Regions from separate parts of the Candidatus Clostridium radicumherbarum genome, predicted to be linked through region 1. Evidence: riboswitches for the same ligand, from Rfam matches in the RefSeq annotation. Region 1 holds a riboswitch; the other holds the start of a gene.
The links. A riboswitch is a leader RNA that binds a small molecule or an ion and turns the genes downstream of it on or off. The one in region 1 is predicted to bind cobalamin.
Positions count from the first base shown of each region.

Region 2: another riboswitch for cobalamin. It lies ahead of hemC (hydroxymethylbilane synthase); the one in region 1 lies ahead of ACJDUH_RS03055 (ECF transporter S component).

Region 1 covers NZ_JBJHZY010000001.1:631,247-638,751, reverse strand. The annotation lists gene xdhA (xanthine dehydrogenase molybdenum-binding subunit XdhA) at 1-214, opposite strand, end outside; gene ACJDUH_RS03080 (ABC transporter ATP-binding protein) at 586-1,245, opposite strand; gene ACJDUH_RS03075 (heme ABC transporter ATP-binding protein) at 1,403-2,179, opposite strand; gene ACJDUH_RS03070 (FecCD family ABC transporter permease) at 2,183-3,235, opposite strand; gene ACJDUH_RS03065 (ABC transporter substrate-binding protein) at 3,262-4,206, opposite strand; gene cobU (bifunctional adenosylcobinamide kinase/adenosylcobinamide-phosphate guanylyltransferase) at 4,333-4,923, opposite strand; gene ACJDUH_RS03055 (ECF transporter S component) at 4,936-5,433, opposite strand; cobalamin riboswitch at 5,609-5,778, opposite strand; gene mgrA (L-glyceraldehyde 3-phosphate reductase) at 5,992-6,981, opposite strand; gene ACJDUH_RS03045 (MATE family efflux transporter) at 7,253-7,505, shown strand, end outside.
Region 2 covers NZ_JBJHZY010000002.1:306,373-313,877, forward strand. The annotation lists gene ACJDUH_RS11250 (sirohydrochlorin cobaltochelatase) at 1-717, opposite strand, end outside; gene hemB (porphobilinogen synthase) at 728-1,690, opposite strand; gene cobA (uroporphyrinogen-III C-methyltransferase) at 1,683-3,197, opposite strand; gene hemC (hydroxymethylbilane synthase) at 3,274-4,146, opposite strand; cobalamin riboswitch at 4,276-4,484, opposite strand; gene ACJDUH_RS11270 (CBS domain-containing protein) at 4,779-5,231, shown strand; gene ACJDUH_RS11275 (putative ABC transporter permease) at 5,304-5,741, opposite strand; gene ACJDUH_RS11280 (alpha/beta hydrolase) at 5,885-6,661, shown strand; gene ACJDUH_RS11285 (aldose epimerase family protein) at 6,718-7,505, opposite strand, start outside.

The sequences.
Region 1 (7,505 bases):
AATCTTTGTGCCAAATAACAGCCTCTACTCCAGGCAGAGCCATAGCTTTACTTGTATCAACGTTTTTTACAATGGCATGTGCATATGGGCTTCTTAGTACTTTTCCTACTAGCATATCTCTTTCAAAAAAATCATCTGCGTACTTTGCTTTGCCTGTAACCTTAGCTACTGCATCCAGTCTATTTACACTGCTGCCTATTACTTTATATTTCATGTTACACCCCCATAAATGATTTTTATATAAATTTATATTTATGTTAAAAAAATATTATGTTTCTTAAACGATTACAATTATTTTATAATAAAAAATATTAAGACTATTCTTGATTAAATTATACTCTATTTAATCAATTAAATAAAGCTGTATTATAATGGTATTATGGATTATATTGAAAGGTTTTAAGTGTTTTTATCTTGAATTGTTTTCAGAAAATCCTAACAAGACTAATTAACTAGTTAATCTAATTTTATGTCATTAAAAAAAAATTGTCAATATTTAAACAATTTTTATTTGGTAAGCGCATCCCTATAAATTCACATCAAAAATGGACTACTTGTTATAAAAGTAATCCATTTAATAAAGTATTAATTTATCACTCCATCACAAATTTTAAGCATTCTTCCTGCATATTGCGCCATAGATAAATCATGGGTTATTAAGATTATTGTTTTTCCTTTATTATTTAAATTCACTAATATATCCATTATTTCTTTCCCTGACTTGCTGTCTAGATTTCCAGTAGGTTCATCAGCCAATATAATATCAGGTTCTCCTGCTATTGCCCTTGCAATTGCAGTTCTTTGCTGCTGTCCTCCTGACATTTCATTAGGCCTATGAGCTATTCTATCTGAAATTCCCACCATTTCAACTGCTTTCATGGATTTTTCTATTGTATCTTTTTTATTTAAGCCTCTATAAATAAGAGGAAGTTCAATATTCTCTAAAGCTGTAAGCCTTGGCAGTAGATTAAAAGACTGAAATATAAACCCTATTTTCAGGTTTCTTATTTTTGCAAGTTTATTGTCACTTAACTTTGTGATATTTTGCTCATTTATATAGTATTCTCCACAATCTGGCGTATCTAGACATCCTATTATATTCATTAAAGTAGATTTTCCTGAACCTGAAGGACCAATAACTGCTATGAATTCTCCATCATCAACCTTAATATTAATATTTCTAAGTGCGTAAACCTTTTCACTTCCCATATTATAGCTCTTATTTAGGTCTTTTAATAATAACAAGATACCCTCACCTCTTAAAATTTTTTTATAACCATTAGTTATCAATAATTTCAAGTCTTTCTTAAGGATATTTAAATCTAATAATAATATATGTTTAAAATAAGTATGCTAGCACAGCTAAATAAAAGAATAAGTGACACCATTGGTATCACTTTTGTTAATTACAAATAATTATATGAGGCTTTTGAGTAAATGGATTTTCAGTTAAACTTACTTTAACCTTGTATACATCTTTAATATTTTCTTCTGTAATTACCTCTTCAGAATTACCTTCACAAAAAAGCTTTCCCTCGCTCATTAAAAATATATGATCACTATAATTAGAAGCCAAATTTAAATCATGAAGAACTGCAACTACTATAATGTTTCTATCTTCTACTAAGGTCTTAACAGTATTCATTACCTCAATTTGATGATATAAATCCAAATTAGAAACTGGTTCATCAAGTAAAATCACTTCAGTGTCTTGAGCAATAGCTCTAGCTACTATAACTCTCTGCCTTTCTCCTCCACTTAAGTGATTAATATTTTTTTCTCTAAGGCTCCAGGTATTTGTGATTTCCATAGCTTCTCTAACTTTTTTAAAGTCTTCTTCATTTTCAGTTTCAAATCTTCTTAAATGAGCTGCTCTTCCCATCATAACTATATCAAGTGCTGTAAAGTCGAAATCAATATTTGTATTCTGCGGCACCACTGCCATTGTCTTTGCAATTTCCTTTTGCCTTAAGTTAGAAATATCGGACTTATTAATGAAAACTGTATTTTTAATAGGATGCAGTACTCTGCTTATATTTCTTAATAAGGTAGTTTTACCAGAACCATTGGGCCCTATAATGCTGTAAAAGCTTCCTTTATCAATATTTAAAGTGATATGCTCAAGAATATTTTCTTTTCCAAAATTAAAATTTAAATCTTTAACTTGTAACATACTCATAAGCTATAACACCTTCTTTTTATTTTTCATTAATAAGTAAAGGAAGAAGGGAACACCAAATATCGATGTAACTATTCCAACAGGTATTTCAGCAGGAGGTACAATGGATCGAGCTAAGGTATCGCATAAAATTAAAAATAGTGCACCAATAGAAGCTGAAAAAGGCACAACTACCCTATTATCAGAACCTAAAGCTATTCTTACTATATGAGGTATTATAAGTCCTACAAAGCCAATTATGCCGCTAAAGGAGACAACCGCTCCCACTATAATAGTACTAACAGCTATTAAAATGACTTTTACCTTATAAACTTCCACACCAAGATTTTGAGCGCTTTCTTCACCCAGCATCATCATGTTTAAATCCTTTAAAAACAAACAGATGATTGCTGTGCCTAAAAATACAATAGGTGCAAGTATATAAATACTTTTCCAATTTCCTGCTGAAACACTTCCCATTGTCCACATAACGATTTTTTCTATTTCATTTCTCTTAAATATCATAATTAAGGAGATCATAGAGGAAAGCAGGAAGTTCATAGACACCCCTGCCAGCATAAGTGTTACATCTGAGAGCTTACTTCCAAGCCTTGCTATGTTTAAGACAAAGAAAGCTGTGAGTATTGCCCCCAGAAATGCACTTACAGTTGTAAGTCCCATACCTAAGGCGTTTGCAGTTGCTCCAAATGCAATAGAAAGAGCTGCGCCTAAAGCTGCCCCAGAAGAAATTCCAAGCACATAGGAATCAGCCATTGCATTTTTAAATATGCTCTGGTAAGTCGCTCCAACTACAGATAAACCCATACCTACTAAGGTAGCTAGAATAATTCTTGGAAGTCTTAAATTTAAAACAATAATTCTTGAACTTTCTTTAATTCCATGAGTTGAAATAAGGGTATTTAAAAATGGAATTTTATTAAAAATAATTCTAGCAGTATCCTTGAAAGAAATGTCTACAGCACCAAAATTAACAGCGCCAACAGCAGTAGCAGTGAGCACTATAATTGATAAAATAAATATTTTTGCGTAAGCTTTCCTTTTGTATACATAAGACATTTAATTTTCCTCTATTTCTATTTGTTTTATTTAAAAAGTTCTGGATGTATTAATTTTGCCATTGCTTCTAAGCCATCTGCTAGTCTAGGTCCTTGACGGTTTATTAAGTTATCATCTATTTCAAGTAATTTATTTTCCTTAACTGCCTTTAAATCTTTGTACCCTGCAGTAGCTTCAATACCCTTTTTAGTATCAAAAAACTTAGAACAAATCATTAAATCTGGATTCTTACTAACAAGCTTTTCTACACTGTAATTCCAGCCTTCAACGTCATTAGCAGCATTTGTGCCTCCTGCAAGTTCTATCATTTGACCAATAAATGTACCTTTTCCTGAAGTAAAGTCTCCGCTTTGACCATAACCTACTACATAATAAACAGATGGTTTTTTAGCATCCTTAACCTTATCTTCAACTTCTTTAACTTTTGCCTTCATACCATCTATAATTGTATTAGCCTTATCTTTTGCATTTAACACCTCAGCTATGCTGTCAATATTCTTATAAGTTCCGTCAAAGCTTTGTTCTCCGGAATAAACTATAACCTTTATTTTTAAATCCTCAAGTTTTTTAACAGTGTCCTTTGAAGTTATGTCAGATACAAATACAACATCAGGTTTTAAGTCTATAATTTTTTCTTCGCTAGGATTTGTTAAGTTTCCAATTGAATTAACCTTGGTTACTTCAGCTGGATAATCATCATAATCTGTTCTTCCAACTAAATTACTTCCTTTTCCAAGAGAGTAAATTATCTCAGTAATGCTTGGTGAAACTGATACTATTCTCTCAGGCTCCTTATCTAAAACAATCTCTCTTTTAAATGCATCTGTAACCTTTAAAGGATACTTTGTATTACTTACTTCCTTTTTTGTATTATCAGCGGCTGTGTTAGCTGTATTTTTTGCACTGCAGCCTGTAAGAACTATGGCAATAGAAAATACTATTATCATTATTAAACTAGTTATTTTTTTCATATCTATTTTATTCCTCCAAAATATTATATTATTCCATTCTTTATATTAATATCTTTCTAAGAGTAAAAATGTTGGCAGCTAAAAATATTTATTTAATAGCGTACAAACCAATATAATGTAATGACTCTATTTGATTTTCATTTCAATTCCGCAAACAACTAAATAAACTTCCTCTGCTCTTCTTGCAATATATTGATTTACTCTTCCTGCAATGTCCCTAAAAACCCTTCCAAGTACTGTTTCAGGTACCACTCCAAAGCCTATTTCGTTTGTAACTACTATTGCAGTTAGGTTAGTCTCTTTAACTGCATCTATAAATACTTCGAATTCCTTAATAATTTTTACCTCTATTTCAGCTAGTCTCTCATTAGTAATAATTTCTGTAATGTTTGCAGCATCGCTAGCATCATCAAAGGTTGTTCCAACTATATCAAACAGCAAGTTAGTCATCATTACAGTAGCACAATCCAGTAAAATGCCCTTATGATTATTACTTGCCTTAAGTACTTCTGGTGCTAAATTCTTATAGCCTTCAAAGGTGTCCCAGCTCTTTGGTCTCTGGGCTCTATGTTTCTTAACTCTGTCCTTCATCTCCTCATCGAAAACTATTGAAGTGGCAATATAAAGCAGGTCTCCATTAAGGTCTTTAGCCATTTTTTCTGCAAAGCTGCTTTTTCCGCTTCTTGCTCCTCCAGTTACAAGACAAAGTTTACCCATTCCCTTTTCCTCCTACTTTGATAAGAATCTTTCTTTAATTTGCTTTGGTAAAAATACATATACTACTTCTGCAATTACTACATTTGCCAGTGAAATAATTAACAGTTCAGGAGCAAATGCAAAGACAGCAAAGCCAGTTAAAGGAGTTACCATTAAGCAGCTTATGTACACATTAAATATAAGCGCTACTAATATTCCTATTATTCTTGCAGCCCACACATTAATTTTTTTCTCCAAACCTTTTTGAGTAATGTTAAAAAATATCATAGTTAAGGCCATACCAAACATTAAAACAATATGAACGGGCAAAGATAAAGGAAAGCCTGAGGTTAGTGCAGTTAAGAAATGTCCTGCTGCTCCAAGTACTGCTCCATACCATGGTCCGAGTATTAATGCTCCTAAAAATGCAGGCATTGAATCAAAGGCTATTGTTCCAAACACCTTTATATTGCTTCCAACAAAGCATAGTGCAATTAGCATTGCACAAGTAACAAGCTTTCTTAATTTCATAAAAATGACCCCCCAATACTAAAATACAATTAAATAAAAAAACCTCTACAAACCTGTAGAGGAAGTTTAATGGCTTAAGACTCTAGAGTAATCTAATTAAAATAAAAAGCCCACTTTAAAAGTGGGCATAATAAACCTTAACAAGATTTCTCAAACCACTTCCCTTCCCTCCGAAGGATTAGTATTGTCCAAGGCAGGTCTCCTGGCTCACGGGTCAATCTCTTCCCACCTTCCCGGCTGTTAACCAGTGGTTAGGATTCGTATCCGTATACAGTAGCGGGGGCTGTAGTGGATTTTCACCACTTTCCCTTTTAAACTAAATGTACCTGGGGCATAGTATTTAATTGTTTACAAGTTAATAATAACATTACCTCTATATGGTGTCAATAAAATTTACTTATTCTAAATGATAATAAGAGTCTCACTTTAATAACAATATATTTTACTATGGTTGGAAGCTCAAAATAATTTTATTAGATATAATATACAAAAGCATTATAAATAACCAAAGTGAGTTTGTAACTTCCTTCATAATATATGCTGCTATGTTATTATTTCTTATTTTAGTATTTCATCAATTTTACTAAGTTCTTCTTTAGAAAATTCTAAGTTGTTTAAGGCTGCCACATTATCTTCAATTTGAATTACCTTGCTTGCACCAATAAGTGCAGAAGTTACACGACCTTCACGAAGTACCCAGGCAATTGCCATCTGAGCTAAGCTTTGATGCCTGCTCATAGCAAGCTCATTAAGCTTACTTACCTTACTTAACTTTTCATCTGTAATATCCTTATTGCTTAAAAACTGTGATGGTCCAGCAGCTCTGGAGTCCTTCGGAACTCCATTTAAATATTTGTTAGTAAGAAGTCCCTGAGCCAGCGGAACAAATGCTATGGAACCTATGCCTTCTTCCTTAAGAACATCTTGAAGTCCATTTTCAATCCACCTGTCAAACATATTATATCTAGGTTGATTAATTACAAAAGGCGTACCTAACCTTTTTAATATTTCTGCAGCTTTTCTGGTCTGTTCAGCATTATAGTTTGATACTCCAACATAAAGTGCTTTACCCTGTCTTACAATTAAATCTAGAGCTCCCATGGTCTCCTCTAGAGGAGTATTTGGATCTGGTCTGTGATGATAAAAGATATCCACATAATCTAGACCCATACGTTTTAAACTTTGATCTAAGCTTGCTACAAGGTATTTCTTAGAACCCCATTCACCATAAGGTCCTGGCCACATATAATAACCGGCCTTGCTGGAAATTATCATTTCGTCTCTATAAGCCTTAAAATCAAGTTTTAATATTTTACCAAAGTTCTCTTCTGCAGAGCCTGCTGGAGGGCCATAATTATTTGCTAAATCAAAATGAGTAATACCTAAGTCAAAAGCCTTCCTAACTATCTCTCTTCCATTTTCAAATATATCAATTCCCCCAAAATTATGCCAAAAGCCAAGAGATATGGCAGGTAATTTTAAGCCGCTGTTTCCACAGCGATTATACTTCATATTTTCATACCTTTTTTCACTTGCTATATAGGACATTTAAAAACCTCCTTAGATAATTTACTTAATTATTGTCAAACATAACTGATTCGAATTTTTATAAAGCAATTATCAATTTTTTAAGTTCTAATGGCTACGTAAACACTATTATTGTTAATGATTATATAATGATGGACTTTTGCAACAATTAATAATTGTCTTACTTAATATATATTATATCATTGCAATTTTGTATTTCAAATTATTATGCTTATATTTAAAATTGTGCTAATATTGTAAGTATATTCTTTTTACATAAGGGGGCTGCATAATGAAGTTTATAAGAAAAGATATAATGAAGCTTGCTTTACCTATACTAACTGAACAAGTTTTCGTTATTTCAATGGGGACTATAAATACAATGATGGCAGGCCATATTGGTAAAGAAGCTGTTTCAGCTATTGGAATGGTGGATTCCTTAAATTTTATTTTCATTTCATTTTTTTCAGCATTAGCGGTAGGCGGTACGGTTGTAGTGGCGCAGTTCGTAGGTCAAGGCAACATAAAGAAAGCTAATGCAGCTA
Region 2 (7,505 bases), on a different contig from region 1:
AGTACTCTTCCAAGAATCATTGTTATCTGAAGCCATGTCATTCATGCAGTGATCTCCTGCCACTATCATTAGGGGCATAAGAGTTACTTCCTTAACACTATGTTTTTTTAAATAAAATATTATGTTATCTAAAGTAGGGTATCCTTCCACAGTCCCAATATAAGCATTGTTAATCCCTTTATCTTTTAAAACAAATTGTAAACAGGCGTAGCAGGCATTAGCAGGATGTGCAGTGCCATGACCCATAAATACTACGGAACCGTCCTCTGGAAGCTGTAATTTTATGGCCTCTGCTGCAAGTGAATAATCATCTGGGATTTCTTCAGAATTTCCTTTATAATAAAGTATTGGCCTTCCAAGTTCTAATTTTTCAAATACCTTTTTATCCTTAAAAGCTTTTACAATCTTATTTAAGTAATCATACTCTTCACCAGGTATTATATGTAAAGACTGTACAATTACCACCTCATAACCTTCTTTCTCCAAATTCTCTAAGGCTTCTTCAGGAGTATCTATATAAATTCCATCTCTTTTTCTAAGTAAGTTGATTATCATATGTGAGGTAAATGCTTTTCTTATTTCATAATCTTTAAATCTAATACCAACATACTCCTCTATACTGTCTAGAGTTAATTTTCTAGTTTCCTCATAACTCGTCCCAAAGCTTACTAAAAGTATTGCCTTTTTATTTTCTTTTGATAAATTTATTTCTTCCATGTTATTTCTCTTACCTTAACCATTTAGAAGCTTCCAGTGCAAAATAGGTAATTATCATATCAGCTCCTGCTCTTTTTATTGAGAGCAACATTTCCATGGCTACCGCTCTTTCATTTATTACACCCATTTTAGCTGCTGCCTTAACCATAGAATATTCTCCGCTTACATTGTAGGCAGCAATTGGATGGTTGAATCTGTCTCTTGCCCATCTAATCACATCAAGATATGACATTGCTGGTTTCACCATAACTATATCTGCACCTTCATTAATATCATCTTCTATTTCAAGCATAGCTTCTCTTATATTTGCAGGATCCATTTGATAACCCTTTCTGTCCCCGAACTGAGGAGCTGAGTCAGCTGCCTCTCTAAATGGACCATAAAAGGCAGAACTATATTTTGCACTATAGGCCATAACAGGTGTATTTTCAAAACCATTATTATCAAGGGTTTTTCTAATAAACTCTACTCTACCATCCATCATATCTGAAGGAGCAACCATATCCGCTCCTGCCCTTACTTGTGAAAGTGCTGTAGCCGCAATGTATTTCAAGGTTTCATCATTATTGACCTTACTGCCACATAAAATTCCACAGTGCCCATGGCTTGTATATTCGCACATACAAACATCAGTGATTATATAAGTAGAAGGTGATATTTCCTTAATTTTTCGTACAGCCCTTTGAATTATTCCATTTTCATCGTAGGCTGAGCTTCCCTTTTCATCCTTATAATCTGGTATCCCAAATAAAAGTACACCTCTTACACCGCATTCATTTACTTCATCAATAACTTCCTTTAATCTATCTAATGACCAGTGATAATTTCCTGGCATAGAGGCTATTTCATTTTTTTTATTTTCTCCCTCAACTACAAAAATCGGATATATAAAGTCCTTTGAATTAAGCACTGTTTCTCTTACCATATCTCTTATTGCTATACTGTCTCTTAATCTTCTATGTCTTCTAAACATTGTCTTTAACCACCTTTATATTATTTAATTTATAGGTTTCCCTGCTGGCCTTGGCAAGCTTTAACCTTTCTATTATCCCATCCGTTGTGTATTCTTCTGCAACCATTGCATCTATATTAAATTTGTCTAGCTCTTTTTTAGTAATAGGACCTATGGCTATACAAAGCTTTTCTCTAATAAGTTCTACTCCTACCATATCAACTAAATTCCTAACTGTTGAAGGACTTGTAAAAGAAACTACATTGCAATTTTTAAAGGTTTCTACATTTTTCAAATCGCCTTTAATGACCTCATAGCTCTGCACTTCATCTATGCTGCAGCCTTTTTCTCTAAGTGCATCCGCAAGATAGGCTCTAGCATTTTTTGACCTTGGAATTAATATTTTATCCTGAGGCTTTACATCTTTACTTAAGCTATTAAATAAATCCTCTGCAACAAATTCCTGGCAGGTTATCTCAGGCACTATTCCCCTGCTTCTAATGGTCTTCTCTGTTGCTAATCCAATTGCAGCAAACTTAGCCTTTAGCTTTCTTATATCAAACTCAATATCCTTTAAATAATCAAAGAATATGTTGACTCCATTTACACTTGTTAGCACAATATAGTCATATTCAGGTAAATTATTAGTATAGGGTTTAAGGTTTTCACAAGTATTTTTTATTTTAATTGAGTTTATTTCAGTAACCTCTGCACCAAGTTCCAGTAATTTTTCACTAAAAGCTCCTGCCTGTTCCTTAGAACGTGTAACACACACATTTAAACCAAATAAAGGCTTTTTTCCATACCAATTTAAATAATTATTTAGCTCCACTACCTTACCCATAACGATTATACAGGGAGACTTCAAACCAGCCTCCTTAACTTTTATATATATATCTTCAAGCCTTCCAATAACACCTCTTTGCTTTGAGGTACTTCCTTTCATAACTACTGCACATGGAGTGCTTTTATCATAGCCATGATCTATAAGTTTCTCAGATATACTCTTTAGGCTTTCAAGACCCATTAAAAAAACTAATGTTTCCTTAAGCTTTGCTACTGCTTCCCAATCTATATTTAAGCTTTCTGCACTTTTACCAGTAAATACGTGAAAGCCTTGGGATACCCCCCTATGTGTTATGGGAATACCTGCATAATTAAGAACTGCTATCGGAGAGGTAATTCCTGGAATAGTTTCAAATTCTATATTCTCTTTTAGGAGACTTAAAGCCTCTTCTCCACCTCGTCCAAAAACATAGGGATCTCCACCCTTAATTCTTCCTACAGTATGTCCAGCTTTAGCCAGTAAAACAAGCATTTCGTTAATTTCATCTTGAGTTTTATAATGGCAGCCAGGCTCTTTTCCGCAATAATAAATTTCACAATTATCACTTATATATTTAAGAATACTAGGGCTGGCCAATCTATCATAAAGTATAGCTGTACATTTTTTTAAAATTCTTATTGCTTTTAATGTAATAAGCTCTTCATCACCTGGACCTGCACCTATTAAATAAACTTTACTCATCTTTTTCCCCTATCCTCTATCCTTGTTAATACTGATAGCTTAATTCAGTTGTATTCATACGAACTACATTAAACTATTAACCCTTTAAAATCTTTTTTGCAAGAGCTTTTCCTAGTTCCAAGTAATCCTCTAAGCTACCCGTTATATCTTTTTTAACAAGTCTTGTTCCTATATCAAATATGCCAACAATATTTATGGTATCTCCCTCAATAACAGCATACGCACCTAGGGATGAATGACAGCCGCCATTAAGTTCCCTCATAAAGCTTCTCTCAGCCTCTACGCATAACCTAACATTTTTGTTGTCAAGGCTTTTAAAAACAGAGTAAGTCTTACTTTCCTTTAACACCTCTATACCCAAAGCCCCCTGTCCCACTGCTGGAACAACTTTATTAATATCAAAATACTCTGCTATTTTATGTTCTAAATTAAGCCTTTTTAGCCCGGCAGCAGCTAAAATGATTCCATCTAAGCCTTGACTTTCTATTTTATTTATTCTCGTCTCTATATTTCCTCTTATAGGTACCATTTGAATATCAGGTCTAATAAGCCTCAACTGTGAAATTCTTCTATTGCTGCTTGTTCCAATAATGGCTCCCTTAGGAAGTTCTTTAAATTTAAGTCCTTCCCTTGAAACAAGAACATCCCTAGAGTCTTCCCTTACAGGCATTGCTGCTATTTCAAAAACCTCATTGATTTCAAATGGAACATCCTTCATACTATGTACGGCGGCATCTGCCCTGCCATCAATAAGAGCTAATTCTATATCCTTAGTAAATAAGCCCTTATCTCCTATTTTATCAAGACTTAAGTTTAAGATTCTATCTCCAACCGTATCTAGAAGATACATTTCACCTTCTACCCCATGTCTGGATTTTAGCATTTGAATAATTTCTTCAGTTTGAATTTGTGCCAAGGAACTTTTTCGGCTTCCAATTTTTAAATTCAACTTAATACCTCCAAATAACTTTTTTATAATAAAAAAAGGCTGTGAGCCTTCAAAATTGTTACCTTCAAAATAAAAAAACCGACATTACGTCGGAAATTTACTTGAAAAATATCTCTCCCACCGAAAGCTTTGTTAACTGTAACATAGGCAGGTCTCCTGGCTTGTGCATCATTCTCCCTTTAACCTTCCTCCATTTAAGTATTATCAATTTTCTTCTACTTAAATCTAGAGTGGTATACTAAAGTTTGTCTTCACTTACAGTAGCGTGTGGGCTGCTGCGGATTTAAACCGCATTCCCTTTTCACCTGATAACAGGCACCTAAGTTATTATTTACTTGTAACCTTAGCTTACCTTATATTAATAATTATGTCAATGACATTGTGTAAGTGCTAAATATATTTGCTCATTAGTTTAATACATCTTTTCTCAATTTTCAAACTCTTCTTCATATATTAATGTGGTTATAGATATGTATTTTTACAAAGGCTTAATAATTTCTACACAAAACTGCCGTATTAAGAATATAAGATATATATATCGAAGCTTTAGTAATATATGTAGTTTATTATTTGTTTTATCGCAATTAATAAAAAATTTTGAAATCACTATTTTAAGAAAGAGGTTAATAATTATGAATATAGCATTTTTCTTAACTCCAAAATCAGATGTTGTTTTTGAAAAATCCACGAATACCATGAGACAGGCTATTGAAAGAATGGAATATCATACTTTTACCGCTATTCCTATATTAGATGACAAAGGCAGATATGTTGGAACCCTAACGGAAGGCGACCTTCTTTTGAAGCTAAAAGATGACTCAAATTTAGATATAAAAAACACCTCAAAAATAAAGATTTCTGAGATTCCAGTACACTCTAATATTAAACCAGTGCATATTGATGCTAATATAGAAGATTTAGTTGCAACTTCAATAAACCAAAACTTTGTACCAGTGGTAGATGACTATAATGTATTTATAGGAATAATAAAAAGATCAGATATAATATCTTATTTTTACGAGAAAATGTATAAGGTATTTCGGAATAGTATCTTTTTTAAAGATAAAAAAGTTTATGCACTTTGATACCTTTATTAGAACCCACATTGAAAATGTGGGTCTCATTTTTATATTTTATTAATTATAGAGTTTTGTTTACTAATGTAATTTTATTAAGTCTCTATAAACCTGCTTTAAGTTATAGTACGCCCCCTCACCAAATATTTCCCATCTTAACCAATCATCAAGCCATATAACAGCTGGAGTTATTATAAACCACAAAATAGTGTAAGTAAGACATACTTGTCCCCTGATATTTCCATAATGCTTTGAATAATCCCAGATATTTAATTTAAGCCAAATATTTAAAACAACACCGGAAACAAACTCAATTGAAACAATTATTAAGGTTCCAAGCAGGCACTGCTGCCAAATTTTAAACTTATGCCGCTTTGGAAATTCATTTAGTAACCCTATAAGAACTGCACATAAGCCCCCCACAAAGAGCATTGAAATATTTGTCCAACCTCTCCAAAAACCCTCAGCAGTAAAATACATCATACCCATAATAAAGCCTAAGACAGCTAGCTTCTTCATCTTATGCACCTCCTAAGTTTTCAATTATTTGCACCTGTAATTTACATAAATAGTATTACCCTCTTAATACTACTTAATTTATTGTTTTATTATTTTGATAATTATATAATGTTAGTAATAATTTTAAAGGAGGTTTAAAATTAATGGCATATATTACTTGTAACTTTTCTTCAGAGGTGCTTGGCATTAATACATCTATTAATGTGATCCTGCCCCAAAATAAGACTTCTCAAATGAGTAAAGAAGGGCCCTTAGCTTCTAATAAATATAAAACCTTGTATTTGCTTCATGGATTAACTGGGGATCATACTGATTGGCAGAGAAAGACTTCTATAGAAAGATATGTAGATTCAATGGGACTTGCTGTTGTAATGCCTGATGCTGGAAGAAGTTTTTATACAGATATGAAGTATGGAGATAAATATTTTACTTACATAGCAGAAGAATTACCGGAGATAGTAAGACAATTTTTTCCCTTAAGTGAGAAAAGAGAAGATAACTTTGTAGCTGGACTTTCTATGGGAGGCTACGGAGCATTTAAAGTTGCCTTAAGCTGTCCTGAAAAATTTGCTGCTGCAGCAAGCCTTTCAGGAGCACTTGGTATTGCAGAAATTGTTGCTCAGGTGGATGATAATGATAAGGCTGGATTCTATAATATTTTCGGTGACTTGGATTTATTAGCAGGAAGCGAAAATGATCTTTATCACCTTGCAAAAAAGCTTTTAGCATCCAATGGGCCAAAGCCAAGATTATATCAATGCTGTGGTATAGAAGACTTTCTCTATGAAAATAACCAAAACTTTAGAAACTTTATTGCTGGAACTAACTTTGATTATACATATAATGAAGGCCCTGGTGAACATACCTGGGATTATTGGGATGCAGAAATACAAAAGATTTTAAAGTGGCTTCCTTTATAAGATTGAGAAGTAGGTTAATGGTGCAGCTCACAATTAACCTACCTCAACTTGCCACATTATATAAATTTATAGATGGTAGTATGCTTATACTCTTCCTTTGCCCTAAGAATTGGAGAAGGGAAATGCTTTATATTTATGGAATTAGTGAAAAATTGAGTTTCTAGGCATAAGCCGCTGTAATTTGAATATTTGGCTCCCTCTTTTCCTGGACCCTCTACAGCCTCTTCTATGAAGTTTCCAGTATAAAACTGTACTCCGGGCATAGTGGTGTATACTTCCATAGTTCTTCCACTGTTTTCATCCACTACTTCACTGGTCTTTATTAAGCTTTCATCCTCTCTGTTAATAATAAAGTTATGATCATAACCCTTTGCAAAAACTATTTGCTCATAACTGCTATTTATTTCATCGCCAACTTTTTTAAGCTTAGTGAAATCCATTGGAGTTCCTACTACGCCTCTAAGTTCTCCAGTAGGTATGGAATCTTTATAAGCTGCTGTAAATTTATCAGCATTTATATAAACCTTATGGTTTAAAATATTACCAGAAGCATGTCCTGATAAATTAAAATAAGAATGATTAGTAAGATTTACAATTGTATCTTTATCAGTAAGGGCAAAATAATCTATTTTAAGTGAATTATCATCAGTCAGGGTATATGTTACCTTAACCTCTAGATTTCCAGGATAGCCTTCTTCCATGTCCTTGCTGATATAACTTAGTTCTAAACTTTCACTTTCAAGGACTCTAGGCTCCCATATAACTTTGTCAAAGCCTTTTAAGCCCCCATGCAGGTGGTTTGAACCATTATTTACTTTAAGCTTATATTCAGTACCGTTAAGAT